3 regions of the Streptomyces sp. NPDC058401 genome follow, and region 3 is predicted to be linked to each of the others. Evidence: riboswitches for the same ligand, from Rfam matches in the RefSeq annotation. Region 3 holds a riboswitch; each other region holds the start of a gene.
What was found. Region 3 has a riboswitch for cyclic di-AMP ahead of ACFWNV_RS17730 (transglycosylase family protein). Riboswitches for the same ligand answer to the same signal wherever they lie in the genome.

Region 1 (10,137 bases), on a different contig from region 3:
CGCGGCCGACATCGGCTGGGCCCGGGTACCGCTCGGCGACCTGCACGACACCCTCGCCCGCAAGGCCCTGGACGCCGCCGGGGTGCGCACCGAACTGCGCACCCGGGTCACGGACATCTCCCGTACCGCGGAGGACGGTTGGCGGGTGACCACCGAGGGCGGCTCCTTCGACGCCGGCACCGTCGTCCTCGCCGTACCGCAGCGCGAGGCACACGGACTGCTGCCCGCCGGAGCGCTCGCCGACCCCGACAAGCTGCTCGACATCGGCACCGCGCCGATCCTCAACGTGCACGTCGTGTACGACCGCAAGGTGCTCAAGCAGCCCTTCTTCGCGGCCCTCGGCTCCCCGGTCCAGTGGGTCTTCGACCGCACCGACTCCTCCGGACTCCCCGATGGCGGCCAGTACCTGGCGCTGTCCCAGTCGGTCGCCCACGAGGACATCGACGAACCCGTCTCGGTCCTGCGCGCGAAGTACCTGCCCGAGCTGGAACGGCTGCTGCCCGCGGCGCGCGGGGCCAAGGTGCGCGACTTCTTCGTCACCCGGGAGCGCACCGCGACCTTCGCCCCCACCCCCGGCGTCGGACGGCTGCGGCCCGGAACCCGGACCGACACGCCGGGGCTGTTCCTCGCCGGTGCATGGACCGCGACGGGTTGGCCCGCGACCATGGAGAGCGCCGTCCGCAGCGGACTGAGCGCGGCCCATGCCGCGCTGGTCCCGCTGGGCCGCCACCGCGAACACCCCTTGCAGGAGGCGGTATGACCACCACCGGCACCGTCAGCTCCACCGGTACCGGCACCACCGGCACCGCAGCACCAAGCACCGCAGTACGTACAGGAACCAGAGGAGAGCCAGTGAACCCGGGGAATCCGGCCGTCGAGAACACGGACGCCAGTGCGGGCCCGGCCGGCGGGGAGAAGGCGGACACGTTCGCCCTCCTCGAACGAGGCCGTACGCTCTCGACGCCCGTGCTCCGCGCCGCCGTGGACCGGCTCGCCGCGCCCATGGACACCGTCGCCGCCTACCACTTCGGCTGGATCGACGCCCACGGCAACCCGGCGGACGGCGACGGCGGCAAAGCCGTCCGCCCCGCCCTCGCCCTGCTCTCCGCGGAGGCCGCCGGCGCCGCCGCCGAGGTCGGCATCCCCGGCGCCGTCGCGGTCGAGCTCGTCCACAACTTCTCGCTGCTGCACGATGACCTGATGGACGGCGACGAGCAGCGCCGCCACCGCGACACCGTGTGGAAGGTCCACGGACCCGCCCTCGCGATCCTGGTCGGCGACGCCCTGTTCGCCCTGGCCAACGAGGTGCTGCTGGAGCTCGGCACGGTCGAGGCCGGCCGCGCGGCACGCCGTCTGACCACCGCCAGCCGCAAGCTCATCGACGGCCAGGCCCAGGACATCTCCTACGAGCACCGCGAGAGCGTGACCGTGGAAGAGTGCCTGGAGATGGAGGGCAACAAGACCGGCGCCCTGCTCGCCTGCGCGGTCTCCATCGGCGCCGTGCTCGGCGGCGCGGACGACCGCACCGCCGACAAGCTGGAGGAGTACGGCTACCACCTCGGCCTCGCCTTCCAGGCCGTCGACGACCTCCTCGGCATCTGGGGCGACCCGGAGTCCACCGGCAAGCAGACCTGGAGCGACCTGCGCCAGCGCAAGAAGTCGCTGCCCGTCGTCGCCGCCCTCGCCGCCGGCGGTCCGGCCAGTGAGGAACTCACCGAGCTGCTCGCCGCCGACGCCAAGAGCAACGACTTCGAGAACTTCTCCGAGGAGGAGTTCGCGGCCCGCGCCGCGCTCATCGAGGCCGCCGGCGGCCGCCGGTGGACCGCCGACGAGGCGCGCCGCCAGTACGAGATCGCCATCAAGGCCCTCGACGACGTGGACATGGACCAGCGCGTGCGCGACCAGCTCGTGGCGCTCGCCGACTTCGTCGTCGTGCGCAAGAGGTGATCACCACCCGTACACGCATATGAATCGCAAGTCGCCGGACGGTACTGCTTGGTAGTAGTACCGTCCGACGGCAACCCCCAGAACAGCGGATGACAGAGGACACTGCACGCAAAGGGGAAGCCATGACTGCGACGACCGACGGCGGCGCCCATGCCTGCGGCGCCGACCCCGACGACACCGGGACCGCCGGACCGCCGGGCCCGGCACCGGTACCGGGCGCCGGCCCGGACCCCGGCCCCGCCGCGCTGCGCGGGGTCCGCGCGGCCATCGAGCGGGCGGTCCGGGACCTGCTCGACCGGCAGGACGAGGCCGGCTGGTGGAAGGGCGACCTGGAGACCAACGTCACCATGGACGCCGAGGACCTGCTGCTGCGCCAGTTCCTCGGAATCCGGGACGAGGCCACCACCCGGGCCGCGGCCCTGTTCATCCGCGGAGAGCAGCAGGACGACGGCACCTGGGCCACCTTCCACGGCGGCCCCTGCGACCTCTCCGCCACCATCGAGGCCTACGTGGCCCTGCGCCTGGCCGGAGACGCGCCCGACGCCCCGCACATGGCCCGCGCCTCGGCGTGGATCCGGGCCCACGGGGGACTCGCGGGCGCCCGCGTCTTCACCCGCATCTGGCTGGCGCTGTTCGGCTGGTGGAGCTGGGACCACCTGCCCGAACTCCCGCCCGAACTGCTGTTCCTGCCGTCCTGGGTGCCGCTGAACATCTACGACTTCGGCTGCTGGGCCCGGCAGACCATCGTCCCCCTCACCGTGGTCTCCGCCCTGCGCCCGGTCCGCCCGGCCCCCTTCGCCCTGGACGAGCTGCACACCGACGCGCGGACCCCGTACCCCGCCAGGAAGCTGGCGCCGCTGGCCAGTTGGGGCGGCGCCTTCCAGCGGATGGACAAGGCCCTGCACGTCTACCGCCGGTTCGCCCCGCGCCGGCTGCGCGCGGCCGCCATGGCCAGCGCCGGCCGCTGGATCGTGGAACGGCAGGAGAACGACGGCTGCTGGGGCGGCATCCAGCCGCCCGCCGTGTACTCCGTCATCGCCCTGCACCTGCTCGGCTACGACCTCCGCCACCCGGTGATGCGCGCCGGACTGGAGTCCCTGGACCGCTTCGCCGTCTGGCGCGCCGACGGCGCCCGCATGATCGAAGCCTGCCAGTCCCCGGTGTGGGACACCTGCCTGGCCGCCATCGCGCTGGCCGACGCGGGACTGAGACCCGACCACCCGGCCCTGGTCAAGGCCGCCGACTGGATGCTCGACGAGGAGATCGTGCGCAGCGGCGACTGGGCCGTGCGCCGGCCCGGACTGGCCCCGGGCGGCTGGGCGTTCGAGTTCCACAACGACAACTACCCCGACATCGACGACACCGCCGAGGTCGTCCTCGCCCTGCGCCGGGTCAAGCACCCCGACCCGGAGCGGCTGGAGGGCGCCATCGCCCGGGGGGTGTCCTGGAACCTCGGCATGCAGTCGAAGAACGGCGCCTGGGGCGCCTTCGACGCCGACAACACCAGCCCCTACCCCAACAAGCTGCCCTTCTGCGACTTCGGCGAGGTCATCGACCCGCCCTCGGCCGACGTCACCGCCCACGTGGTGGAGATGCTCGCCGTCGAGGGCCGCGCGGGCGACGCGCGCACCCGGCGCGGCATCGCCTGGCTCCTTGCCGAACAGGACCCGAACGGCGGCTGGTTCGGCCGCTGGGGCACCAACTACGTGTACGGGACCGGCTCGGTGGTCCCGGCGCTGACCGCAGCCGGCTACGCCCCCTCGCACCCCGCGATCCGGCGGGCCGTGGCCTGGCTGGAATCCGTACAGAACGAGGACGGGGGATGGGGCGAGGACCAACGCTCCTACCAGGACCCGTCCTGGGCGGGGAAGGGTGCCTCGACGGCCTCGCAGACGGCGTGGGCGCTGATGGCCCTGCTGTCGGCGGGGGAGCGCGACGCGCCGTCCGTGGAGCGGGGGATCGGCTACCTGGTCTCCACCCAGCGCCCCGACGGCACCTGGGACGAGCCCTACTTCACCGGTACCGGATTCCCCTGGGACTTCTCCATCAACTACCACCTGTACCGCCAGGTCTTCCCGCTCACCGCGCTGGGCCGCTACCTCCACGGAGAACCGTTCGGCCCGGGCGGACGGTACGCGGACGCGGCCGCCCTCCCGCGCACGGCCCCGTCCCCCGGGGAGGCCTGATGACCGACGGCCCCGCCGCGGCCGTGCCGCCGCTGCTGATCGCCTGCGCGCTGCGCATCGAGCGGACCGCCCTGCGCAGCGCCCCGTACCGCGGTGGTCGGGAGCGGGGCGCGCCCGAGCGGTACGAGGTGCTGCGCACCGGCATGGGCCCGCACGCGGCCGAGCGCGCCGTCGGCCGCAAGCTGGCCGAGCCGCAGCTGCACGGCGCCGCCGTGCTCGCCACCGGCTTCTGCGCCGGGCTGCTGCCCGGCATGAGCCCCGGCGACCTGATCGTCGCCGAGGAGACCCGGGACCCGCGCGGCACGGTCGCCTGCGCCGGTACCGCCCTGCTCGCCGAGGCACTGGCCCGGGCGGTACCCGGCCGGACCGTACACCTCGGTGCACTGACCGGATCCGACCACGTCGTCCGGGGCCAGGAGCGCGCCCAGCTGCGCGCCGGCGGCGCCGTCGGGGTCGACATGGAATCGGCCGCCACCCTGTGGACCGCGACCCGGGGCGGGAGCGCCCCGGGCTCCCGGGACCGTCCGGTTGCGGCCGTCCGGGTGATCGTGGACGCTCCGGAGCATGAGCTCGTCCGTATCGGCACCGTCCGCGGGGGAATATCGGCCTTTCGCGTACTGCGTGCCGTACTGCCTGCGTTTTACGAATGGCACCGTTCTTTGCTGCTCCCCAGGAGGTGAGCCAGATGGCCATGCCACTGCGACAGACCATCAGGGTCGGGACGTACCTGCTCGAACAGAAGCTCCGCAAGCGTGAGAAGTTCCCGCTGATCGTCGAGCTGGAACCGCTCTACGCCTGCAACCTGGCCTGCGAGGGGTGCGGGAAGATCCAGCACCCGGCCGGGGTGCTCAAGCAGCGCATGCCCGTGGCCCAGGCGGTGGGCGCCGTGATGGAATCGGGCGCGCCGATGGTGTCCATCGCGGGCGGCGAGCCCTTGATGCACCCGCAGATCGACGAGATCGTGCGCCAGTTGGTGGCCAAGCGGAAGTACGTCTTCCTCTGCACCAACGCCATGCTGCTCCGCAAGAAGATCGAGAAGTTCACGCCCTCCCCGTACTTCGCCTTCGCCGTGCACATCGACGGGCTGCGCGAGCGCCACGACGAGTCGGTGGCGAAGGAAGGCGTCTTCGACGAGGCGGTCGAGGCCATCAAGGAGGCGAAGAAGCGCGGATTCCGGGTCACGACCAACTCCACCTTCTTCAACACCGACACCCCGCAGACCATCATCGAGGTCCTCAACTACCTCAATGACGATCTCCAGGTGGACGAGATGATGATCTCGCCGGCCTACGCCTACGAAAAGGCTCCCGACCAGGAGCACTTCCTCGGCGTCGAACAGACCCGCGAACTCTTCAAGAAGGCTTTCGCCGGAGGCAACCGGCGCCGCTGGCGGCTCAACCACTCCCCGCTCTTCCTGGACTTCCTGGAAGGCAAAGCCGATTTCCCCTGCACCGCCTGGGCCATTCCGAATTACTCGCTCTTCGGCTGGCAGCGGCCCTGCTATCTGATGAGCGACGGGTACGTGCCCTCGTACCGGGAACTGATCGAGGAGACCGACTGGAGCAAGTACGGCCGCGGGAAGGACCCGCGCTGCGCGAACTGCATGGCGCACTGCGGGTACGAGCCCACGGCCGTCCTGGCCACCATGGGGTCGCTGAAGGAGTCGCTGCGGGCGGTCCGCGAGACCGTGGGGGGCGGGAGCAGGGACAAGTCGGTATGACCGGCTTCGATCTCGGCGCCCTGCTGGCCGAGCGGGGTGGCGAGCGGTACGAGCTGCACGCCCGCCACCTCAACCACCAGCTGCCGCGCATGCTGCACACCATCGGGTTCGACAAGGTCTACGTACGGGCCGAGGGAGCCCACTTCTGGGATGCCGAGGGCAACGACTACCTCGACATGCTGGCCGGGTTCGGTGTGATGGGGCTGGGCCGCCACCACCCGGTGGTCAGGCAGGCCCTGCACGACGTGCTGGACGCCCAGCTCGCCGACCTCACCCGCTTCGACTGCCAGCCGCTGCCCGGGCTGCTGGCCGAGAAGCTGCTCTCCCACAGCCCGCACCTGGACCGGGTCTTCTTCGGCAACAGCGGCACCGAGGCCGTGGAGACCGCCCTGAAGTTCGCCCGGTACGCCACCGGGCGGCCCAGGGTCCTCTACTGCCACCACGCCTTCCACGGGCTCACCACGGGCTCGCTCTCGGTCAACGGCGAGGCCGGCTTCCGCGACGGCTTCGCGCCGCTGCTGCCGGACACCGCGATCGCCCTCGGGGACCTGGCCGCCCTGGAGCGGGAGCTGAAGAAGGGGGACGTGGCGGCCCTCGTCGTCGAGCCGATCCAGGGCAAGGGGGTGCTCGCGGCCCCGCCCGGCTTCCTGCTCGCCGCACAGGAGCTGCTCCACCGGCGGGGTGCGCTGCTGATCGCCGACGAGGTGCAGACGGGCCTAGGACGGACCGGCGACTTCTACGCCTACCAGCACGAGGCCGGGGTCGAACCGGACCTGGTCTGCGTGGCGAAGGCCCTCTCCGGCGGCTATGTCCCCGTCGGCGCCACCCTGGGCAAGGACTGGATCTTCAAGAAGGTCTACTCCTCCATGGACCGGGTCCTCGTCCACTCCGCCAGCTTCGGCTCCAACGCGCAGGCGATGGCGGCCGGGCTCGCCGTCCTCTCCGTCATGGAGGACGAGCAGGTCGTGGCCAACGCCCGCGCGATGGGCGACCTGCTGCGCGGGCGGCTCGCCGCGCTCGTGGACACGTACGAACTGCTCCACGAGGTACGGGGCCGCGGGCTCATGATCGGCATCGAGTTCGGCCGGCCGTCCTCGCTCGGGCTGCGGAGCCGTTGGAGCATGCTCCAGGCGGCGCGCAAGGGGCTGTTCGCGCAGATGGTCGTGGTGCCGCTGCTGCAGAAGCACCGGATCCTCACGCAGGTCTCCGGCGACCACCTCGAAGTGATCAAGCTGATCCCGCCGCTGATCGTGGACGAGGCGGACGTCGACCGGTTCGTCGGCGCCTTCCGCGCGGTCATGGACGAGGCCCACGGCGGCGGCGCGCTGATGTGGGACTTCGGCCGGACACTGGTGAAGCAGGCCGTCGCCAACCGCTGAGACGACGGCCCGGCTCGTGGGGCCTCAGTCCAGCAGGCGGTCGCGGAGCCCGGCGAGGGTCTCGGGCGCGAGCCCGAGGCCCTCCGCCAGGTAGCGCTCCACGCCGCCCCACTCCTCGTCGATGGTGTCGAAGGCCGCGGTCAGATACGGGGCGCGGGCGTCGAAGAGCGGGGAGAGCAGCTCCATCACCTCGGGGGCACGGGCCTCGGGCGCATCGCTGCCCCGGCGGACCCGGTAGCGGTTGTGCGGGGCGTTCGACTCCAGGTAGTCCGCGACGATCGCCTCCCGCTCGACGCCCAGCGCGAGCAGGGTGACGGCGATCGACAGGCCCGCCCGGTCCTTCCCGGCGGCGCAGTGCATGAGGGCCGGGACGCTGTTCTCGGCGAGCGCCCGTACCACCCGGCCGTGCTCGGCGGTCCGGGTCCGGATCATCGTCCGGTACGAACGGGACATCCGCGCGGCGCCCTTCCCCCCGCCCAGGATCTCGCGGAGCTGCGCCAGGTCCCCGCCGCGGACCATCTTCCAGAACTCGCTGCCGTCGGCCGGATCCGTCAGCGGAATGTTGACGTTGAGCACGCCGGGCAGCTCCACGTCCGGACCCTCCAGCGCGTGGTCGGCTCCGTTGCGGAAGTCGAAGACGGTGTGCAGTCCGAGCGACCCGAGGAACTCCGCGTCGGTTTCGGTGGCATGCGCCAGATGTCCGCTTCGGAATAGTTGTCCCGACTTGACCCGTCGGCCGTCCACGGTCGGCAACCCGCCCACGTCGCGGAAGTTGCGCACTCCGGTCAGCATCGGCTCCTCGTGCGGACTCTGGGGTATCGGCTGGGTCACCGGGCTCCTCCGTGTCATCGTCGTTGATGGTGTCCGAATTACGCTACTTGCTGACAACTTGCCATAGCGAGAGGCGAGATCGGACATGCCCCCGTGAGCCAGATCATACGGTGACGGTGAGTGCCTGATCGCTAATGGCGAATTGCCTTGTCGGGGCGGCTGTTGAAGGTGCGGAATGGACGGAGGGTGACCGGAATTCCGGCAGTCCGTCATCTTCAAGATTCCGTTGGGGAATTCATGACTTGTTCCGTGCGGGCGGACTCGATTACGTTCGCGATCGATCCGGACGGACCGCCTAATCCTGCCGCCGACCGGAAACCGCACCCGACTATTCACGCGCGCGGCAGGAGCGGGGGAACCAGGTAAGCCGCTGTCCCGGATCTCGTGTCGAGATCCTTACAACCGGACAGCTCGGGGTGAAGCCGTACATGTGCTGTTCACCGGCACAGAGGCGGCCGGACATCTCCCGTCCGAACCCGACAGCTCACCTCGCAGGCGTCGGAGAGGAATGCGCCATGTCCGGAACGGGTAAGCACCGCCGTCCCAAGTCCCGCTCGATATCCCGCGGGTTCGCCGCCGCGGGCACCGGTGGCGCGGCCCTCGCGCTTCCGCTGCTCGGCGCCACCGGCGCCCACGCCGCGGGCGCCCCGGCCGCGGCCCCCGCCGCCGCTCCGGTCCAGGCGCCGCAGGCCGTGGCCGCCCAGGTGCCCGCCGCGCTCCAGGCCGCGCCGGCCGCCGCGCAGAGCGCCCCCACCGTCTACACCGTGGTGCCGGGCGACTACCTCTCCAAGATCGCCGAGAGCCGGCACCTCACCGGCGGCTGGCAGCAGCTCTACGCGGACAACCGCGAGGCCGTCGGTACCGACCCCTCGCTGATCCACCCGGGCCTCAAGCTCACGCTCGGCGCGAAGGGCTCGGCTCCGGCCGCGGCGGCCCAGTCGGCGCCGGCCGAAACGCCGAAGCCGGCCAAGAAGTCCGCTTCCTCTGCTCCTTCCGATTCTTCTGCTTCATCGGATTCCTCCAGCGCCGATGAGGCCTCCTCCGATGAGGGTTCCTCGGACGAGGGTTCCTCGGACGAGGCCGCCGCGCCCGCCCCCAAGGCCAAGGCCCCCGCCAAGCAGCAGGGCGGTTCCACCTCGACCGGCTTCGTCGCCCCGGTCGGCGGCGGCACCTCCACCGCGTACAAGACCGCCGGCTCCATGTGGTCCAGCGGCTACCACACCGGGGTCGACTTCTCCGCGAGCACCGGCACCACCGTCAAGGCGGTCGGCGCCGGCACCGTGGTCTCCGCCGGCTGGGGCGGCGCGTACGGCAACGAGGTCGTCATCCGTCACGCCGACGGCAAGTACAGCCAGTACGCGCACCTCTCCCAGCTGTCCGTCTCGTCCGGCCAGAGCGTCAGCGCCGGGCAGACCCTCGGCCTCTCCGGTGCCACGGGCAACGTGACCGGCCCGCACCTGCACTTCGAGATCCGCACCGGGCCCTCGTACGGCTCGGACATCGACCCGCTGGCCTACCTCCGGTCGAAGGGCGTCAGCATCTGAACCCGGGGCGCTGTCGGAGGTGCCGGTTAGGCTGCACGCTTCGACAGGGCACGGGACGGGACGGTCGGGGCATGAAGGCCAGCACCATGAAGGCCGGCACCATGAAGGCCAGCACCATGAAGGCCGGCACGTGAAGGTCAGCGCGGGAGAGCTCAACCGCGCGACCCTCGCACGGCAGTTGCTGCTGCGGCGCGAGGCGCTGAGCGTCGGTGACGCGGTCCGCCGGGTGGTCGCCCTGCAGGCGCAGCACGCGGCCTCGCCCTACCTCGCGCTGTGGAACCGGCTCGCCGGTTTCGACCCGGCCGAGCTCGACGCCGCCTTCACGGGGCGCGAGGTGCTCAAGTCGACGCTGATGCGGCTGACCCTGCACGCCGTGCACGCGCAGGACTACCCGTCCTTCCGGGAGGCCGTGCAGCCGTCCGTACGGGCCGCCCGGCTCGGGACCCGCTTCACGGACTCGGGGCTGACGGCCGAGGACGCCGACGTCCTCGTGCCGGAGCTGCTGGACTTCGCCGACCGGCCCCGTACGA
Region 2 (10,137 bases), on a different contig from region 3:
CCGGCCCAGGACATGCCCAGCACGTTGTACTCGGCGGGGAGGGCCGGCCCGGCCGTTCGCTGCGCGGGCACGGGGGCCGCCGTGGGGCCCCCGCCGAGGCGTCCGCGCAGTCCGTGCTGGTGCAGCAGGTCCACGAGTACGGCCCCGTCGACCAATTCCAGAGGCTTGTCCTCGATGAAGGCGTACGAGGTGGGCCCGAAGCCAGCGGTGGTGACCAGGACACCCTTGTTCGCCCCGCGGTCCTGGACCGTTCCGTACAGGTCCCGCACGGCCGTCGGCGGGACCGTGTTCCGGTAGCGCTTGACCTGCACCACGATCCGGCCGCCCCGGATCGGCGTCGGGTCCAGCGCCTCGACGTCCACGCCGCCGTCACCCGACCGCTGGGTGGTCACCGCCTCCATGCCCATGGCCCGGAACAGTTCGGCCACCAGGTTCTCGAAGACGATCGGGTCCATGGAGAAGAGATCCGGCTCCTCCGCGTGCCCGCCGTGGCTGACCACCGTGCCGACCTCCTCGGGCCGGCGCCCGGGCCGGACCGCGGTCAGCTGGTCGGGTCGCGCCGACAACTGGCCGCGCAAGCCCTCGACCAGGCAGTCCGCCGCACTGACCTGCTCCAGGCGCAGCCCGGAGAAAGCGGAGCGGCCGGCCTGCACGGTGGCGAGTACGAACTGCGCGTCCTGTCCCGTCACCGGATCGTGGGAGTCCACGAGGCCGTTCACCACGACCGAGTCCACCACCGCGAACTCGTCCGCCGCGTACACCTCGCGCACCACCAGCAGCAGGCACTGCGCCAGCACGTCCCGGTACAGCCCCCGGCGTTCTGTGGCCGGGCGGGGCTTCACCTTGTACTGGCCAGTGCTCGGCAGGTACTGGACCGACCTGGCTTCGGGCACGACCGCGTAGCTGGGCAGCTCCCAGTCCAGCACCAGCTGGCGCGCGGCCCTGTCGTACGCGGCCGCCACCTGCCTCGGCAGGGCCTCGGGCCAGGCGGTGGAGGCGAAGAGGGCGGCCGAGAAGTACTCCACCACAGCCTCCGGGTCTCCGGCCCGCAGTTGCCGACTCAGCTCGTCGAGCCCGCGGTTGTGCGCCCGGATCCCGGCGATCTGGTCCGCCGCCCATACGTCGTACTGCTGCTGGCACGCCGCCAGTTGCTGCTGCCGCTGTGCTTCCGCGGAGTGCGCGGCCTGCCAGGCCCGGGTGTACCGGGCGTGCGCGTCCCGCTCCGCCTGCGCCCGCTGGCCCGAGCCGAGAGTCCACCCGGCGCTCTGCTGCTCGAACTGGTCGATGCGCGGCATCGGTACAGGGTGCGCGAGATGGCCGGGATCGAACGGCTCCGGCCGCTCCGGTCGGATCAGGGTGGACATCCGGAACGCCGGCGTTCGGCACCCCGCGACCAGCAGGCCCCGGAGGGCGTCGACTTCGGCGTCGAGCTGTGCGGACCGCCGACGTGCCTCGCCCTCGTGATGCTGCCGTTCGGTCGCCTGCTCCCGCCGGTTGCCCAGCACGGCGGGTCCGGGTGCGGGGGGTCCGGGCTCGTACTGCATCTGCTGCGTTCGGCGCTGGGCCTCAGCCCAGTCCCTGATCGATCCGCCCGACCGAAGACTCGTCACTTCTCTGTCTCCCCGCCCCACCCACCAGTGCCAAGAGGGAAAACACTAGTCGCCATTCGGGTGGTACGTCCGCTCCGTCGTCACGGCAGTACCACCCGAATGACCTGCAACCTCCTACAGCACGGCCCCCGCCAGCGCCCCGACCACGGCCGGCAGCGCCGTGCCCGAGCCGTCCCGGCGCGGGTCGACGGCCGGCAGCAGGGCCGGGGTGCCGTTCGCCGCGGCCGCGCGGACCGGGGATGCGCCCGCCCAGGCCAGGAGCAGGATGTCCTCGCCCTTCAGGAACCGCTGGCAGCGCACGCCGCCGGTGGCCCGGCCCTTGCGCGGATACTGGTCGAACGGGGTCAGCTTCCCGGACTGCATCGAATCGTCCAGCGTCCCGTGCGAGCCCGCCACCGTGAACACCACGGCCTCGCGCGCCGGGTCCACCGCCGAGAAGTGGATCACCTTGGCGCCGTCCGCGAGCTTGATGCCCGCCATGCCGCCCGCGGGGCGGCCCTGCGGGCGGACCTGGCCCGCCGGGTAGCGCAGGAGCTGGGCGTCGTCGGTGATGAAGACCAGGTCCTCCTCGCCCGTGCGCAGCTCGACCGCCCCGATGATCCGGTCACCGTCCTTGAGGGTGATGACCTCCAGCTCGTCCTTGTTGGCCGGATAGTCCGGCACGACCCGCTTGACCACGCCCTGTTCGGTACCGAGCGCCAGCCCCTGCCCCGACTCGTCCAGCGAGGTCAGGCAGACGACCTTCTCGTCGCCCTCCAGTCCGGAGAGGAACTCCGAGACCGGGGCGCCGCCCGCCAGGTTCGGCGCGGCGTGGGTGTCGGGCAGCTGCGGCAGGTCGATCACCGACAGCCGCAGGAGCCGGCCGTACGAGGTGACCACGCCGATCTCGGCCCGCGCGGTCGCCGCGACCTGCGAGACGATCAGGTCGTGCTTGGCGCGCGCTCCGCCCTCCTCCTCGGCAAGCGGCTCGGCGTTCGGCGTGCGGGCGAGCAGCCCGGTGGAGGACAGCAGCACCCGGCAGGGGGTGTCCTCGACCTCCAGGGGGACCGCCGCGACGGCCGTTCCCGCCGACTCCAGCAGCACCGTACGGCGCTCCGTGCCGAACTTCTTCGACACCGCGGCCAGTTCCGCCGAGACCAGCTTGCGCAGCTCGCTGTCGGAATCCAGGATCCCGGTCAGCTCGTCGATCTCGCCGGCGAGGCGGTCGCGCTCGGACTCCAGCTCGATCCGGTCGAAGCGGGTGAGGCGGCGCAGCGGGGTGTCCAGGATGTACTGGGTCTGGATCTCGCTCAGGGAGAAGCGCTCCATCAGGCGCTCCTTGGCCTGCGCGGAGTTGTCGCTGTCCCGGATGATCCGGATGACCTCGTCGATGTCGAGCAGGGCCACCAGCAGGCCCTCGACCAGGTGCAGGCGGCCCTGCCGCTTGCCGCGGCGGAACTCGCTGCGCCGGCGCACGACCTCGAAGCGGTGGTCGAGGTAGACCTCCAGCAGCTCCTTGAGGCCCAGCGTCAGCGGCTGCCCGTCGACCAGCGCGACGTTGTTGATGCCGAAGGTCTCCTCCATCGGCGTCAGCTTGTACAGCTGCTCCAGCACGGCCTCGGGGTGGAAGCCGTTCTTGATCTCGATGACCAGGCGCAGGCCGTGCGAGCGGTCGGTGAGGTCCTTGACGTCCGCGATGCCCTGGAGCTTCTTCGAGCCGACCAGGTCCTTGATCTTCGCGATGACCTTCTCGGGGCCGACCGTGAAGGGCAGTTCGGTGACGACCAGCCCCTTGCGGCGCGGGGTCACGTCCTCCAGGGCCACCGTGGCACGGATCTTGAAGGTGCCGCGGCCGTTCTCGTAGGCGTCCTTGATGCCCGAGAGGCCCACGATCCGGCCGCCGGTGGGCAGGTCGGGACCCGGTACGAAGCGCATCAGCGCTTCCAGGTCCGCCTCCGGGTAGCGGATCAGGTGGCGGGCGGCCGCGATGACCTCGCCGAGGTTGTGCGGGGCCATGTTGGTGGCCATGCCCACCGCGATCCCGGACGCGCCGTTGACCAGCAGGTTCGGGTAGGCGGCGGGAAGGACGACCGGCTCGCGCTCCTGGCCGTCGTAGTTCGCGGCGAAGTCGACGGTGTCCTCGTCGATCCCGTCCGTCATCAGCGAGGCGGCGTCGGCCATCTTCGACTCGGTGTACCGCATCGCGGCGGGCGGGTCGTCGTTGCCGAGCGAGCCGAAGTTGCCGTGGCCGTCGACCAGCGGGAGCCGCATGGAGAAGGGCTGCGCCATGCGCACGAGGGCGTCGTAGATCGACGCGTCGCCGTGCGGGTGCAGCTTGCCCATGACCTCGCCGACGACCCGGGCGCACTTCACGTAGCCGCGGTCGGGGCGCAGGCCCATCTCGTTCATCTGGTAGACGATGCGCCGGTGCACCGGCTTCATGCCGTCGCGGGCGTCGGGCAGGGCGCGGGAGTAGATCACCGAGTACGCGTACTCGAGGAAGGAGCCCTGCATTTCGTCGACGACGTCGATGTCGAGGATCTTCTCCTCGAAATCCTCCGGCGGCGGGGTCTTCGTGCTGCGGCGGGCCATCGCTGCGCGGCTCCTTAACCAAGAATCGGGATGAGCTGAGCTCTCACGGGGTGGGGCGGGTACGGGACTGGGGCGGGGCGGGTACGGGCGGACGAGCGGTTTCGGACAGGGGTGACGCGGACCATTGTGGCCCGAGGCACCGACAACGCCGACTCCGACCCAGGACTGGGCCGGGAACTTCTCCGCCTGCCGACACGCTTGCATACAGTGGCAGGTCTGACAGGAATCTCTGCATCGCGATCGAAGGGACCACATGCCCATGGGTCACACGGCCACAGCTCACGCCGGCTCCGGCGGCCTCACAGCGACCGAGCACCGGCTGGCCAACGGCCTGCGCGTGGTGCTGTCCGAGGACCACCTGACCCCGGTCGCCGCGGTCTGCCTCTGGTACGACGTCGGCTCGCGCCACGAAGTCAAGGGACGTACGGGCCTGGCTCACCTCTTCGAGCACCTGATGTTCCAGGGCTCGAAGAACGTCTCCGGCAACGGCCACTTCGAACTGGTCCAGGGAGCCGGCGGTTCCCTCAACGGAACCACCAGCTTCGAGCGGACCAACTACTTCGAGACGATGCCGACCCACCAGCTGGAGCTCGCGCTGTGGCTGGAGGCGGACCGGATGGGCTCGCTGCTGGCCGCCCTGGACGACGAGTCCATGGAGAACCAGCGCGACGTCGTCAAGAACGAGCGCCGCCAGCGGTACGACAACGTCCCGTACGGCACGGCCTTCGAGAAGCTGACGGCCCTGGCCTACCCGGAGGGCCACCCGTACCACCACACCCCGATCGGCTCCATGGCCGATCTGGACGCCGCGTCCCTGGAGGACGCGCGCGCGTTCTTCCGTACGTACTACGCGCCCAACAACGCGGTGCTCTCGGTCGTCGGCGACATCGACCCCGAGAAGACGCTCGCCTGGGTCGAGAAGTACTTCGGCACGATCCCCGGGCACGACGGCAAGCAGCCGCCGCGCGACGGCTCGCTGCCCGAGATCATGGGCGGGCAGCTGCGCGAGGAGATCGTCGAGGAGGTACCGGCCCGTGCGCTGATGGCGGCCTACCGGCTCCCGCACGACGGCACCCGCGAGTGCGACGCCGCCGACGTGGCGCTGACCGTCCTGGGCAGCGGCGAGTCCTCCCGGCTCCACAACCGCCTGGTGCGCCGCGACCAGAGCGCCGTCGCGGCCGGTTTCGGCATGCTGCGCCTCGCCGGCGCGCCCTCGCTGGGCTGGCTGGACGTCAAGACCTCCAGCGGGGTCGAGGTGCCCGCCATCGAGGCGGCCGTCGACGAGGAGCTCGCGCGGTTCGCCGCCGAGGGCCCGACGGCCGAGGAGATGGAGCGCGCGCAGGCCCAGCTGGAGCGAGAGTGGCTGGACCGGCTGAGCACGGTGGCCGGCCGCGCCGACGAACTGTGCCGCTTCGCGGTGCTGTTCGGCGACCCGCAGCTCGCGCTGACCGCCGTCCAGCGCGTCCTCGACATCACCGCCGAGGAGGTGCAGGCCGTGGCCGCGGCCCGACTGCGCCCGGACAACCGTGCGGTGCTCGTCTACGAGCCGATCGCCGCGGATGACATCGAAGAGACCGACGCGAGCGACCAGAACGAGGGGGCGGAGCAGTGAGCGACACCGCAGCCGACACCGCAGCCGACACCGCAGCCGTCACGATGACCTTCCACCCGCGCCCCGAGGCCGGCGAACCGCAGCCGTGGGCCTTCCCGGCCCCCGAGCGCGGGGTCCTGGCCAACGGCCTGACCCTGCTGCGCTGCCAGCGTCCGGGCCAGCAGGTGGTCGCGGTCGAGATCAACCTCGCCGCCCCGCTCGACGCGGAGCCCGAGGGCCTCGACGGGGTGGCCACGATCATGGTGCGCGCCCTGTCCGAGGGCACCGACAAGCGTTCCGCCGAGGAGTTCGCCGCCGAGCTGGAGCGCTGCGGCGCCACCCTCGACGCGCACGCCGACCACCCGGGCCTGCGGGTCTCCCTGGAGGTTCCGGCCTCCCGCCTGCACAAGGCGCTGGGGCTGGTCGCCGAGGCCCTGCGCGCGCCGGCCTTCGCCGACGCCGAGGTCGACCGCCTGGTGCGCAACCGGCTCGACGAGATCCCGCACGAGAGCGCCAACCCGCAGCGCCGCGCCGCGAAGCAGCTCTCGAAGGAGCTCTTCCCGGCGTCGCTGCGGATGTCGCGCCCGCGCCAGGGCACCGAGGAGACGGTCGCCCGCATCGACTCCGCGGCCGTACGCGCCTTCTACGAGGCCCACGTGCGCCCCGCGACCGCCACCGCGGTGGTCGTGGGCGACCTGACCGGCATCGACCTGGACGCCGTCCTGGCCGACACCCTGGGCGCGTGGACCGGTGACACCACCGCCCCGCGCGCGGTTGCGCCGATCACCGCCGACGACACGGGCCGCGTGGTCATCGTGGACCGCCCCGGCGCGGTCCAGACGCAGCTGCTGATCGGCCGCATCGGGGCCGACCGGCACGACCGGGTCTGGGCGCCCCAGGTGCTCGGCACGTACTGCCTGGGCGGCACGCTCACCTCCCGGCTGGACAAGGTGCTGCGCGAGGAGAAGGGGTACACGTACGGCGTGCGCGCCTTCGGCCAGGTGCTGCGCTCCACCGCCGACGGCAAGGGCGCCTCGATGCTCGCCATCAGCGGCTCGGTGGACACCCCGAACACCGGCCCGGCCCTGGACGACCTCTGGACGGTGCTGCGCACCCTCGCGGAGGGCGGTCTGACCGACGCCGAACGGGACGTGGCCGTGCAGAACTTGGTGGGGGTGGCCCCGCTGAAGTTCGAGACGGCGGCCTCCGTGGCGGGCACGCTCGCCGACCAGGTCGAGCAGGAGCTGCCGGACGACTACCAGGCGCAGTTGTACGCGCGGCTCGCCGAAACCGGCACGGTGGAGGCCACTTCGGCGGTCGTGAGCGCCTTCCCGGTGGACCGTCTGGTCACGGTCCTGGTGGGCGACGCCTCGCAGATCGAGGAGCCCGTACGGGCGCTCGGCATCGGCGAAGTGACCGTGGTCACCAACTGATCGTCAGTTGATCTCCGGCTGATGTCCGGCGGGCCGTCAACTGGCCCGCCGCTCAAGGGGCTCCGGCGGCTTGTCCGCCGGGGCCCCTTTTGTCCTTATTTTCCCTTTAGTGGTGTGGTTGCTTGTATGCGGTGTGGCGTACGCAACAAAAGGGCGCGTCTGTTTGGCGATTGACTGATGATCCGCCTAGCGTCGGCCGTGCTGTTCGTCAGTTGTAACCGCCGCACCCGCGGCACCGGACAGCGATCGCCGAGTCCCCGTCAGGCGCGAGCCTGGGGAGCCGGGGACCCACTTGTGTCCCTGGGGTGAATCGGACCGCCTCGCAAGAGGGGGCCCGTAGGAGACCTTCCTGCTCCGAACCCGTCAGCTAACCCGGTAGGCGAGAGGGAAGGAAAGGATCAACCTCTTCATGGCGTTTGGCAGTCGTGCAGCCGGTTCCGGTTCCGGCAAGCACCGTGGTTCGAGCCGTCTCAGCCGCAGGACCGCCGGCTACGCCGGCATAGCCGCCCTCGCCACCACTGGTGTCGTCGGCTCCCTCGCCGGTCCCGCGTTCGCCGCGGACCACTCGCCCTCCATCGAGGACACCGGCACCCTCAACACCATCGTGGTGGCCGACGAGCTCGCCGGTGACGTCGAGGCCCAGGCCCAGTCCCAGCAGCGGGCCGCCGAGGCCGCCGCCGCCAAGGCGCAGGCCGAGGCCGACGCCAAGCAGCGCGCCGCCGAGGCCAAGGCGAAGGCCGAAGCCCAGGCGAAGGCCGAGCGCGAGGCCGCCGAGCGCGCCGCCCGCGAAGAGGAGCGCAAGCGCCTCAACACCTTCGTCTCGCCGATCGACGGCTCCTACGTCAGCACGCAGTACCACGCGGGCGGCGGCATGTGGTCCTCCGGCAGCCACACCGGCATCGACTTCCACGCCTCCTCCGGCACCTCCGTGCACGCGGTCGGCCTGGGTACCGTGGTCGAGGCGGGCTGGGGCGGCGCGTACGGCAACAACGTCGTCATCAAGCACGCCGACGGCACGTACACCCAGTACGGGCACATGTCCTCGCTGAACGTCTCCGTCGGCCAGCAGGTCACCCCGGGCCAGCAGATCGGCCTGTCGGGCTCCACCGGCAACTCCAGCGGTCCGCACCTGCACTTCGAGGCCCGCACCGGCGCCGACTACGGTTCGGACATCAACCCGCTCACGTACCTGCGCTCGCACGGCGTCAGCGTCTGACCCGCTCGCCACGCACCACACGTCTTCCGCGAAGGCCCCGGCTCTCTGAGAGCCGGGGCTTTTGTCGTGCTCCGTGCCCCGCGTTGTGTGAATGTTTCGTATTTCAGGCCGTCCTCGGAAATTATCGTGTGTTGCAATAGAGTCGCAACGCGCACAGCCATACGAAAAAGGCGGAGGTCCGGTCTTGCGTATTCCCGCGCACACGGTATGCACAGCGATCCGCGACGACATCGTCTCCGGGGTGTTCGGGCCCGGCGCCCGGCTGACCGAGGAAGTGCTGGCCCGCCGGTACGGGGTCTCGCGCGTCCCCGTGCGCGAGGCGCTGCGCACGCTGGAGTCCGAGGGGTTCGTGACCACCCGCCGGCACGCGGGCGCCTGCGTGGCCGAGCCGACCGCGCAGGAGGCGGCCGACCTCCTGGAGCTGCGGATGCTCCTGGAGCCCCTCGCGGCCGCCCGGGCGGCCCGGCGGCGCAGCGAGGCCCACCTGAAGGTGCTGCGCGGCCTGGTCAGGCTGGGGCAGGAGCGGGCCAGGAGGGGGCAGGGGGAGGATCTGCGCTCCCTGGGCGGCTGGTTCCACGAGACGCTCTCCCAGGCCTCTGGCAGCCCCGGGCTCATCGCACTGCTCACCCAGATGCGTCACAAGGTGGCCTGGATGTACGTGGTGGAGGCCCCGGTGCGGCCCGTGGAGTCCTGGGCGGAGCACGGCGCGATCGTGGACGCGGTGGCCCGGGGCGACGCCGAGCGGGCCCGGGCGCTGACCGCGGTGCACGTGGACCGGGCGGCGGGGGCGCACCGGCTGCGCGTGAGGACTTTGCAACCTGCCGTAAACACGGCAAGCGTTCCGCATTAACAAACGGCGTATACAAAGGGGGGATATCCGGGCCGGGTAATCGGGCCCGCGCGCCCGGGTGTCCCGTACGGCTTTTATGGCCGGAATTCCTGCCGCCGGAATGGAGTGCGCAGGAATGGATGCGGGTATTCCGTCCGGCCCCGGCCGGGGCCCCGAAAGCAGCGAAGCCGTTGCCCTCGACCGTCGTGGTGGTCGGGGGCAACGGCTTCGCCGTGCAAGTCCTGCGGATCCTGCGAGTCCTGCGGGTCGAACCCGAAGGGGTCAGACGGTCTCGGGGAGCTCCTCGAGGCCCTCGGCGACCAGCTTCGCGAGGCGGTCCAGTGCGGCCTCGGCGCCATCGGCGTCGGACGAGAGGACGATCTCCTCGCCGCCCTGGGCGCCCAGGCCCAGAACCGCCAGCATGGAGGCGGCGTTGACGGGGTCGCCGCCGGCCTTCGCGATGGTCACCGGGACGCCGGAAGCGGTCGTCGCGCGGACGAAGATCGAGGCGGGACGAGCGTGCAGGCCCTCGGCCCAGCCGACGTTGACGCGGCGCTCTGCCATGGTGATGCCCTTCAGGTTCTTACGGTTGTCTAGACCAGTCTCTCACGACGTCCGGAATGGTCGAACCGACCTTCGGCCCGACTTTCCCGCCGTTCGACCTACCCCAGCTTGCCCTGATTCGAGTCAGCTTGCCCGATGCGCCGCGCCCAGGCCACTCGACGCGTTCGCGCCTTAAGGTGACCCCATGACGACCGAGTCCGACCCCTCGTACCCGGACCACTGGGAAGCCGACGTCGTCCTTCGGGACGGCGGGACCGCCCGGATCCGGCCCATCACCACCGAAGACGCGGGCCGGCTGGTCAGCTTCTACGAGCAGGTCTCGG
Region 3 (10,137 bases):
AAACCCCGGAGGACGTGAACGCCCACTGGCAGCGCACCAAGCAGGTGGAGAAGCAGCGGGAGTCGGTCACCGACGGCATCCCGCTCGGCCAGCCCGGTCTCGCGCTCGCGTCGAAGCTGGCGGGCCGCGCCCGCGCGGGAGCGGTACCCGTGGACCTGCCCCGCGGGGAGGGCGTCGGGTACGAACTGCTGGAGCTGGCGGCACGCGCCGAAGCGGCGGGCACCGACCCCGAAACCGCGCTGCGCGCCGCGGCCCGGACCTACCGGAACGCGATCCGGGCGGCCGAGGGCGTCGGCGAGTAGCCCTCGGCAGCGGGAGGTCCCGCGAGAACGGCCTCAGTACTCCCGGGGAGCCCGGCCGGACGGATTGTGCCAGTGCGGGTCGGGGCGGTTCAGGAACCACTCGCCGAAGCCCATCGGGCGGCTCGCGTCGTCCTGGTTCCTGCCGCCGGCGGGTACGGAGTCGTGGAAGATCCGGTCGGGGCGCGCGCCGAGTTCCTCCAGAAGGTACGAGGTTTCCCGGATGAACTGCGGCGGACCGCTCAGGTAGACGTCCTGGTCGGGCCAGAGCCCGCGGTTGCTGAGCGCGGTCGCCAGCCGGCCGGTGGCCTGGTTGCGGTGCCGGCCGGGGGCGGGGGTGATGTAGGTGACGCTCAGCCAGGCGAGGGAGTCCGCGTACGCGTCGATGAGCGGGCGGTCGTAGAGGTGTGCGGCGTCCCGGGCGACGACGAAGAGCCGCACGTCCTGATCGGGAGGGTGTTCCGCCAGGTCCTCCAGCATGGCGCGGACCGGGGCCCAGCCGGTGCCGGCGGCTATGAAGCTGACCGGGCGGTCCTCGCGGCGGAAGGTCATCTGCCCGCCGGCGGCGCCGAGCCGCAGCACGTCCCCCGGCTGCGTCTCGCGGATCAGGGCGGTGCTGAGGCGGCCGCCCTCGATCCGGCTGACGTGCAGGTCGAGCGTTCCGTCGGCGCGGGGGGCGTTGCCCAGGGAGTACGTGCGCCAGGTGGTCGGCACCCGGTCGCTGCTCACGCTCGCGTACTGGCCGGGGACGTGGGGGAAGTGCAGGTGCGGGCGGAGGGTGAGGACGCCGATGTCCTCCCCGTACAGCAGGTGGCGTACCACTTCCGCGTCCCACCAGGGCGGGTCCTCGCTGGCGGCGGCGCCGGCCATCATCGCCTCGGCGATCACCTGATACGCCTCTGACCAGGCTTTTTCCGCCTGGTGATCCCAGGCGGACCCGGAGGCCTCGGCGAGCGCGGCGATGAGGCTGGTGCCCACGGCCGCGTAGTGCTCGGGCCCCGCCAGGAACTTGCGGTGGTCGCGGCCGAGGTCGCGCAGATAGGGGACGAGCGTCTCGTTCTCCAGGTGGGCGATCACATGGGTGAGCGCGGCGAAGAGCCGGTCCCGCTGTCGTTCCATGTCTTCGAGGGAGGCCGGGAAGAGATCACGGACTCCGGGGTTGTGCCAGAAGAGGTGGGAGTAGAAGAACTTGACCGCATGCTCGGCCCGTCTCTCCACCACCGCGAAGCTGCTTTTCAAGATCCTCACATCCACAAAACCGAAAGTAGGAACGCCGGAGAACGTGAGGTCAAGCCAGAGCCGATCTACGGACAGCCGCGATAAATAGGCCATATGGGGTGACGGATGGTCGGCGGGATACGGTCTCCGGGTGCACGAGCAGACCCCCGCAGCCCCCGAAGAGCCCGCCGCCGACCAGTCCGTGGACGGATCCACGGGCGGAGCCGCCGCCGGAGCCGCCGCCGGATCCACCCCGCCCACCCCGCCCACCCCGCCGACCCTGTTCGACTGGGAGTTCGCGACCGACCCGTACCCGGCGTACGCCTGGCTCCGCGAGCACGCGCCCGTGCACCGCACCACGCTCCCCAGCGGGGTCGAGGCCTGGCTCGTCACCCGGTACGCCGACGCCCGCCAGGCCCTCGCCGACCAGCGGCTCAGCAAGAACCCGGCCCATCACGCGGGCTCCGCGCACGCCAAGGGCCGCACCGGGATCCCGGGGGAGCGCAAGGCGGAGCTGATGACGCACCTCCTCAACATCGACCCGCCGGACCACACCCGGCTGCGCCGGCTGGTGTCGAAGGCGTTCACCCCGCGCAGGGTCGCCGAGTTCACCGCGAGGGTGCAGGAACTGACCGACCACCTCATCGACCAGTTCTGTGAGAAGGGGGAGGCCGACCTCATCCACGAGTTCGCCTTCCCGCTCCCCATCTACGCCATCTGCGAGATGCTCGGTGTACCGCGAGAGGACCAGGACGACTTCCGCGACTGGGCGGGCATGATGATCCGGCACGGCGGCGGCCCGCGCGGCGGGGTGGCCCGGTCCGTGAAGCAGATGCGCACCTATCTCGGGGAGCTCATCCACCGCAAGCGCGACGACCTCGGCGACGACCTGATCTCCGATCTGATCCGGGCCAGCGACCACGGGGACCACCTGACGGAGGCCGAGGCCACCGCGATGGCCTTCATCCTCTTGTTCGCGGGGTTCGAGACCACGGTCAACCTCATCGGCAACGGGGTCCACTCCCTCTTCATGAACCCGGAGCAGCGCGCACTCCTCCAGAGCTCCCTGGCGGCCGGGGAGAGCGGGCTGCTGGCCACCGGCGTGGAGGAGCTGCTGCGCTACGACGGACCCGTGGAGCTGGCCACCTGGCGGTTCGCCACCGAGGCCTTCGAGCTCGGCGGCCAGGACATCGCGGCCGGAGACCCGGTGCTGGTGGTCCTGGCGGCCGCCGACCGGGACCCCGAACGGTTCGCCGACCCGGACACCCTGGACCTCTCCCGGACCGACAACCAGCACCTCGGATACGGGCACGGCATCCACTACTGCCTGGGCGCCCCGCTCGCCCGGCTCGAAGGGCAGACCGCGCTCGCGACCCTGCTGACGCGGCTGCCCGATCTGGAACTGGCCGTGGCTCCCGAGGAGCTGCGCTGGCGCGGCGGGCTCATCATGCGGGGGCTGCGGACGCTCCCGGTCCGCTTCACCGCCGAATCCACCGCCCAAACCACCTGAAACCGGCCTGACCGGAAGTCAGTTGACAGCCCAAACTTGTGACAGGCGTTCGAAGGCCGCTAGGTTCTGCCGTTACCCCGCCGTTATGCGAAAGGTGCAGCCTCATGCGTTCCGGGAACGGCCGCCACAGACGCCCCCGACAAGTGCCCGCACTTGTCGTCACCGCCGGAGTCACCGGCACCGCCCTCGCCCTGCCGCTGCTCGCGGCCACGGGCGCGAGCGCCGCGGAGACCTCCACATGGGACAAGGTCGCCGAGTGCGAGAGCGGTGGCACGTGGAGTGCCAACTTCGGGGGCGGCACCTACGGCGGGCTGCAGTTCAGCCAGGAGCAGTGGAAGAACGCCGGCGGGCTCGACTTCGCCGAGCGCGCCGACCTCGCCAGCCGCTCCCAGCAGATCGCCGTGGCCGAACGGGTCCTGGCCTCGCAGGGCCCCCAGGCGTGGCCGCTGTGCGGAGTGCCGGCCGGGCTGACGCAGGACGCGCCCGCCGCCGTGGTGGACCCGGGCCTGCCCGGGGGCTCCGGATCCGCCGCCCCCGCCGCCCCGTCCCGCCCGGACGACTCCGTGCCCCACACCGGCTCGGGCAAGCCCTCCACGGACTTCGGGGCCCCGACGCCCACGAGCCCGGCCGCGCCGGAGCCTTCGGGCTCGCCGCTGCCCGACTATCCCGTCGGCGTGCCCGGCGACCTCCCCGTCATGCCCGCGCCGGACCTCCAGGCGCCGCCTCCCGGCCTCCCGGGCGACCCGACGGCTCCCACGAGCCCGACGGACCCCACCGCCCCGACGGACCCCACGACTCCGGCGCCGCCGTCCGTGGATCCGACCGCGCCGGTGGACCCGACCGCTCCGGTGAGCCCGGTGGACCCGACGGTGCCGGTGAGCCCGGTGGACCCGACGGCTCCCGTCGGCCCGTCAGACCCGGCGAACCCGACGGCCCCGGCCGACCAGGGGAACTCGGCGAACCCGACAAATCCGGTCAACCCGGTTGATCCCACGGCCCCGACGGCTCCGGCCGCACCCGGCGACGCGGCCGCCCCGAGCACCCCGGCGGCCCCCGGCGCGACCGAGGGCGGCGGCAAGCACCGCGGCCAGGCCGCGGTCGAGACGCAGGCCGCGCCTGACGCCGCGTCGGACCCTTCGTACACCGTGAAGGAGGGCGACAACCTCGTCGCCATCGCGGACGCCAACGGAGTGAAGGGCGGCTGGAAGGGGCTGTACGAGGCCAACGAGCAGGTCATCGGCGGCGATGCGGACCTGATCAAGCCCGGTCAGAACCTGGATCTAACGCACCAATAGGGGCACTTAAAGCGTCCGGAACCAGCTGATTGTCCGTTTTCTGTAAGTGAGACATGTGTCTCTTCAGGTCAACTGGCGTGTCCGGCCCGGAGGGTTCCGCAAACCCCGCCCTCACCTGCGCAAACACCCTTCCGGGGAGTGCAAGTAGGCACCGTTTCCCCCCGATGTTCCTCGTTGAACATCGGGGGGAGACCTGTCTACCTTCTGAATCGCTCGCCACCGCGGGCTCCTTCGACCGCATCGCCGAATCCTGCCGGCGGACGGAGGGAACACTCGTCGCGTAAAGCGCCGAAGGCAGGAGCGGGGGAACCAAGGTAGGCGCCGGAACCGGCCGTTGAGAGACGGTCACGGAACCGGCTAGGGGTTAAGTCGAGCGCTAGGTCGCTCGGCCGGGCACTCACTCGCCCGAACCCGACAGCTCACCTCGTAGGCGTCGGTGAGGAGAACTCCATGCTGCTTTCGGGCAAGGGCAAGCACCGTCGCGGCTCCAAGGCCGTCCGCATCGTCACGCTGGCCGGCGTCGCCGGTGTCGCCGTGGCCGCTCCGCTGATGGCCGCGGGCACCGCTTCCGCCGCGACCGCCGGCGAATGGGACCGGGTCGCCGCGTGCGAGTCCGGCGGCAACTGGTCCATCAACACGGGCAACGGCTACTACGGCGGCCTGCAGTTCTCGTCCTCCACGTGGGCCGCGTACGGCGGCAAGTCGTACGCCGCGCAGGCCAACCAGGCCTCCAAGTCGCAGCAGATAGCCATCGCCGAGAAGGTCCTCAAGGGCCAGGGCAAGGGCGCCTGGCCGTCCTGTGGCGTGGGCCTGTCGAACTCCTCCTACACCGGCGGCTCCGCGGAGACCCCCGCCAAGCCGAAGGCCCAGCCGAAGCCGGCGCCGAAGGTGGAGAAGAAGGCCGAGCCGAAGAAGGAGACCAAGCGCGCCGAGGCTCCGACGACCCGCTCCGAGCGTCCGGCCGCCGCGGCCGCGCCGAAGACCGAGGCCCCCAAGACGGGCAACGGCTCCTACGAGGTCAAGTCCGGCGACACGCTGGGTGCGATCGCCGACGCGAACAAGGTGTCCGGCGGCTGGGAGAAGCTCTACGAGCTGAACAAGGACATCGTCTCGGACGCCGACCTGATCTACCCGGGTCAGAAGCTGAACCTCAGCTGAAACGTGTGAGAACGGGCGTGGCCGCTTTCGCGACACGCAGTAGTTCCGCACGGAGCTCCACCACGTAATTCCACCGCCCGGCGCGCAACCCCCTTCGCGCCGGGCGGTGCTGTGTGCACGCGCCTCCGGCCTGACGGAGCCTCCGGTCTATCGATGATCAAGGGCCCTATGTCCCGTAAGAGGGGCATTCAGGCCCTTTTTCGTCCCAGGACCCGGGCGGTCGGCTGGCCGAGTGCCCGGAGCCGGTTAGGCTCTAAGCGGCAAGGCCATCCCACGGCCTGACATGCCACCGCACACCCAGCGTCACATCCCAGAAGGAGATGCTCGTGCCGTCCATCGACGTCGTCGTAGCCCGGGAAATCCTGGACTCCCGAGGCAACCCCACGGTCGAGGTCGAGGTGGGCCTCGACGATGGCAGCACCGGCCGTGCTGCAGTCCCGTCCGGCGCCTCCACCGGAGCGTTCGAAGCCGTAGAGCTCCGCGACGGTGACCCCAACCGCTACATGGGCAAGGGCGTCGAGAAGGCGGTCCTCGCCGTCATCGAGCAGCTCGGCCCGGAGCTCGTCGGCTACGACGCCACCGAGCAGCGCCTGATCGACCAGGCGATGATCGACCTGGACGCCACCGAGAACAAGGGCTCCCTCGGCGCCAACGCCATCCTCGGTGTCTCCCTCGCCGTCGCGCACGCCGCGGCCGAGGCCTCCGACCTCCCGCTCTTCCGCTACCTCGGCGGCCCGAACGCGCACCTGCTGCCCGTTCCGATGATGAACATCCTGAACGGTGGGTCGCACGCCGACTCCAACGTCGACATCCAGGAGTTCATGATCGCCCCGATCGGCGCGGAGTCCTTCTCCGAGGCGCTGCGCTGGGGTGCCGAGGTCTACCACACCCTCAAGAAGGTCCTGCACACCAAGGGCCTCTCCACCGGTCTGGGCGACGAGGGCGGCTTCGCGCCGAACCTCGAGTCGAACCGTGCCGCGCTGGACCTCATCGTCGAGGCCATCAAGCAGGCCGGCTACGTCCCGGGCACGCAGATCGCGCTCGCGCTCGACGTCGCCGCGTCCGAGTTCTACAAGGACGGCAACTACGAGTTCGAGGGCAAGTCCCGCTCGGCCGCCGAGATGACCGACTACTACGCCGAGCTCGTCGAGGCGTACCCGCTGGTCTCCATCGAGGACCCGCTGTTCGAGGACGACTGGGACGGCTGGAAGACCCTCACCGACCGCCTGGGCTCCAAGGTCCAGATCGTCGGCGACGACCTCTTCGTCACCAACCCGGAGCGTCTCGCCCGCGGCATCGAAGAGGGCTCGGCGAACGCCCTGCTCGTCAAGGTGAACCAGATCGGTTCGCTGACCGAGACCCTGGACGCCGTCGAGATGGCCCAGCGCAACGGCTTCAAGTGCATGATGTCGCACCGCTCCGGTGAGACCGAGGACGTCACCATCGCCGACCTCGCGGTCGCCGTGAACTGCGGTCAGATCAAGACCGGCGCCCCGGCCCGCTCGGACCGTGTCGCCAAGTACAACCAGCTGCTGCGCATCGAGGAGATCCTCGACGACGCCGCGGTGTACGCGGGCCGCTCCGCGTTCCCGCGCTTCAAGGGCTGATCAGTCCTTTAGGGCGCAAGCCTCCCTACGTCCCCGCACTCGGTCCCGTACCGTGTGCGGGGACGTAGTGCGTCGTGCGCATATAGGGGAGGCGGATCAATGGCCGGGAACCGGGACCGGTTCGCCACGTTCTCGACCGCGACCAGGCTCAAGCAGCTCGGTGAGCGGACCGCGGCGCACGTGTACCGCTCGCAGTCCCGCCGGCAGGTCCGCCGCAGCCGGCTCACCGGCCGGGCCGCGCTGCTCGTGCTCGTCCTCTGTACCCTGGTCGTCGCCCTCGCGTATCCGATGCGCCAGTACGTGTCCCAGCGCTCGGAGATCGCGAAGCAGCAGAAGGACGCCGTCTCCGCGCGGGACCGGCTGGAACGGCTGCGCGACGAGAAGGCCCGCTGGCAGGACAACGCGTACGCCGAGCAGCAGGCGCGCAAGCACCTGCACTTCGTCCGGCCGGGGGAGATCAGCTACATCATGACCGACCCCGGAGCCGCCGCGGGCGAGCAGCGCCGCAGCGGACAGGCCGCCACCGACCGGCCCTGGTACTCCAACGTCTGGGACGGCGTCGACAAGGCCGACCGCCCGGGCGACTGAGTCCCACCCATCCACGAGAACGAAAAGACTTCCTCCAGGCATGCAGACGCCCCCGCCCCAGACCGACCGGACCGAGCCGACCGCCGCCGACATCGAGGCGTTCGAACAGCAGCTCGGCCGCCCCCCGCGCGGGCTCCGCGCCATCGCGCACCGCTGCCCCTGCGGGCAGCCGGACGTGGTGGAGACCGCCCCGCGGCTCCCCGACGGCACCCCCTTCCCGACGTTGTACTACCTGACCTGCCCGCGCGCCGCCGGTGCGATCGGCACGCTGGAAGCCAACGGCGTGATGAAGGAGATGCAGGCCCGCCTCGCCGTGGACCCGGAGCTGGCCGACGCCTACCGGGCCGCGCACGAGGACTACATCACCCGCCGCGACGCCATCGAGGTGCTCCAGGGCTTCCCGAGCGCCGGCGGCATGCCGGACCGGGTCAAGTGCCTGCACGTGCTGGTCGGCCACTCCCTGGCCGCGGGCCCGGGCGTGAACCCGTTCGGCGACGAGGCCCTGGCGATGCTCCCCGAGTGGTGGGCCAAGGGCGCCTGCGTCACCCCGTGCGGCGAGAAGAAGGCCGACGAGAACACGGCGGAGGCGGGCGCGTGACCCGCGTCGCGGCCGTCGACTGCGGTACGAACTCCATCCGGCTCCTCGTCGCGGACCTCGACCCCGCCACCGGCGAGCTGATCGAGCTGGACCGCCGGATGATCGTCGTCCGGCTCGGCCAGGGCGTAGACAAGACCGGCCGGCTGGCCCCGGAGGCGCTGGAGCGCACCTTTACGGCCTGCCGCGAGTACGCCGCGGTGATCAAGGAGCTGGGCGCCGAGCGCGTGCGCTTCGTGGCGACCTCGGCCTCCCGGGACGCCGAGAACCGGGACGAGTTCGTCCGGGGCGTCCTGGACATCCTGGGTGTCGAGCCCGAGGTGATCAGCGGCGACCAGGAGGCCGAGTTCTCCTTCACCGGCGCCACCGGCGAGCTGACCGGCCGCACCGACCTGGAGCGGCCCTTCCTGGTGGTGGACATCGGCGGCGGCTCCACGGAGTTCGTGGTCGGCGCCGAGCAGGTCCGGGCGGCCCGCTCCGTCGACGTGGGCTGCGTCCGGATGACCGAGCGCCACCTGACGGTGGACGGGGCCGTCACCGACCCGCCGACCGGGGAGCAGATCGCCGCGATACGGGCCGACATCGAGGCCGGGCTGGACCTGGCCTCCGAGACGGTTCCGCTGGCCGAGGCGCGCACCCTGGTGGGCCTGGCCGGCTCGGTGACCACGGTCGCCGCGATCGCCCTGGGCCTGGAGGCGTACGACTCGGCACGGATCCACCACTCCCGGATCCCCTACGAGACGGTCCGCGAGGTCAGCGAGCGGATGCTGACCCTGACGCACGCCGAGCGCGCGGCCATCCCGGTGATGCACCCGGGCCGGGTCGACGTGATCGGCGCGGGCGCCCTGGTCCTGCTGACGATCATGGAGCGCGTAGGCGCCTCCGAGGTCCTGGTCTCGGAACACGACATCCTCGACGGAATCGCCTGGTCCATCGCCTGACGCCCGATACGAACGCACACCACGGTGCCCCCGGCGGATCCCGCCGGGGGCACCGTGGTGTGTCCGGACGCCTACCCGTCCAGGCGGACCGGCATCAGGAGCGAGAACGATTCCTCGTCGTCGGGGCGGCGGATCGCCACGGGGGCCTTCGGGGCGCCGAGCTCCAGGATCAGCCGGTCCCGGGCTCCGGCCGTGAGGGCGTCCAGCAGGAACGTGCGGTTCAGGCCGACGTCGGCCGGGTCGTCATCGCCGTCGGCGCCGAGGGAGATGCCGCCCTCGGGGGTCACCCTGAGAACGCTGACGTCGCCGGTCGCGCCGTCCTGTTCGCGCTCGGCCGGGCGGACGGGGCCGGATTCCAGGGCGGCGCGGAAGGCCGGTACGTCGACGAGGACCCGGCGCCCCGCGGGCAGGGTGACCAGGCGGCGGTAGTCGGGGAACTCGTGGCCCGGGCAGCGGCCGGCCGCCTGGCGGTCCCCCGACTCCGTCTCCAGGGTCACCCGGTCGCCGTCCACGGCGAGCAGGACGGGGGCGTCGTCGCTCAGCAGCGCCCGCATCGCGTCGGCGAGGGGGGCGGGTACGAGGAGCTGGAGGCGGGGCCCGGAGTGGCCGGCGGCCCCGGCGCGGGCGACGGCCAGCCGGTAGCGGTCGGTGGCCACGACGCGCAGCGCACCGTCCTCGATGTCGAAGAGGACACCGCCGAGCACCGGCAGCTCGGGGTCGGAGCCGACGGCGAACCGGACGGCGTCCAGCGCGGCGGCCAGCTCGGGCGCGGCCAGGGTGAGCCGGGCGGTCGTACCGGCGGTGGCATGGGTGGTCGTGCTCGTGGTCATGGGGGTCTCCCGGCGGTCGAGTAGGGCGCGGATCGCGGAGAGCTCGGTGCGGGCATCGGACAGGCCCCGTTCGAGCCGGAGCAGGTGCGCCCGGAG

Region 1: it holds a riboswitch for cyclic di-AMP, as region 3 does, so the genes downstream of both, ACFWNV_RS29355 (peptidoglycan DD-metalloendopeptidase family protein) here and ACFWNV_RS17730 (transglycosylase family protein) in region 3, are expected to answer to the same signal.
Region 2: it holds a riboswitch for cyclic di-AMP, as region 3 does, so the genes downstream of both, ACFWNV_RS00340 (M23 family metallopeptidase) here and ACFWNV_RS17730 (transglycosylase family protein) in region 3, are expected to answer to the same signal.

The regions. Positions count from the first base shown of each region.
Region 1 covers NZ_JBHXKA010000102.1:19,240-29,376, forward strand. The annotation lists gene hpnE (hydroxysqualene dehydroxylase HpnE) at 1-760, shown strand, start outside; gene ACFWNV_RS29325 (polyprenyl synthetase family protein) at 853-1,947, shown strand; gene shc (squalene--hopene cyclase) at 2,070-4,133, shown strand; gene ACFWNV_RS29335 (1-hydroxy-2-methyl-2-butenyl 4-diphosphate reductase) at 4,133-4,813, shown strand; gene hpnH (adenosyl-hopene transferase HpnH) at 4,819-5,853, shown strand; gene ACFWNV_RS29345 (aspartate aminotransferase family protein) at 5,850-7,232, shown strand; gene ACFWNV_RS29350 (tyrosine-protein phosphatase) at 7,257-8,063, opposite strand; cyclic di-AMP (ydaO/yuaA leader) riboswitch at 8,379-8,574, shown strand; gene ACFWNV_RS29355 (peptidoglycan DD-metalloendopeptidase family protein) at 8,579-9,607, shown strand; gene ACFWNV_RS29360 (winged helix DNA-binding domain-containing protein) at 9,738-10,137, shown strand, end outside.
Region 2 covers NZ_JBHXKA010000001.1:90,921-101,057, forward strand. The annotation lists gene ACFWNV_RS00320 (restriction endonuclease) at 1-1,544, opposite strand, end outside; gene ACFWNV_RS00325 (DNA topoisomerase (ATP-hydrolyzing) subunit A) at 1,725-4,181, opposite strand; gene ACFWNV_RS00330 (M16 family metallopeptidase) at 4,435-5,793, shown strand; gene ACFWNV_RS00335 (M16 family metallopeptidase) at 5,838-7,205, shown strand; cyclic di-AMP (ydaO/yuaA leader) riboswitch at 7,443-7,602, shown strand; gene ACFWNV_RS00340 (M23 family metallopeptidase) at 7,615-8,421, shown strand; gene ACFWNV_RS00345 (GntR family transcriptional regulator) at 8,606-9,271, shown strand; gene ACFWNV_RS00350 (HPr family phosphocarrier protein) at 9,533-9,814, opposite strand; gene ACFWNV_RS00355 (GNAT family N-acetyltransferase) at 9,999-10,137, shown strand, end outside.
Region 3 covers NZ_JBHXKA010000042.1:3,664-13,800, reverse strand. The annotation lists gene ACFWNV_RS17750 (nucleoside triphosphate pyrophosphohydrolase) at 1-302, shown strand, start outside; gene ACFWNV_RS17745 (globin domain-containing protein) at 336-1,520, opposite strand; gene ACFWNV_RS17740 (cytochrome P450) at 1,720-3,027, shown strand; gene ACFWNV_RS17735 (transglycosylase family protein) at 3,171-4,322, shown strand; cyclic di-AMP (ydaO/yuaA leader) riboswitch at 4,599-4,770, shown strand; gene ACFWNV_RS17730 (transglycosylase family protein) at 4,773-5,480, shown strand; gene eno (phosphopyruvate hydratase) at 5,807-7,087, shown strand; gene ACFWNV_RS17720 (septum formation initiator family protein) at 7,187-7,675, shown strand; gene ACFWNV_RS17715 (DUF501 domain-containing protein) at 7,716-8,273, shown strand; gene ACFWNV_RS17710 (exopolyphosphatase) at 8,270-9,211, shown strand; gene ACFWNV_RS17705 (MerR family transcriptional regulator) at 9,283-10,137, opposite strand, start outside.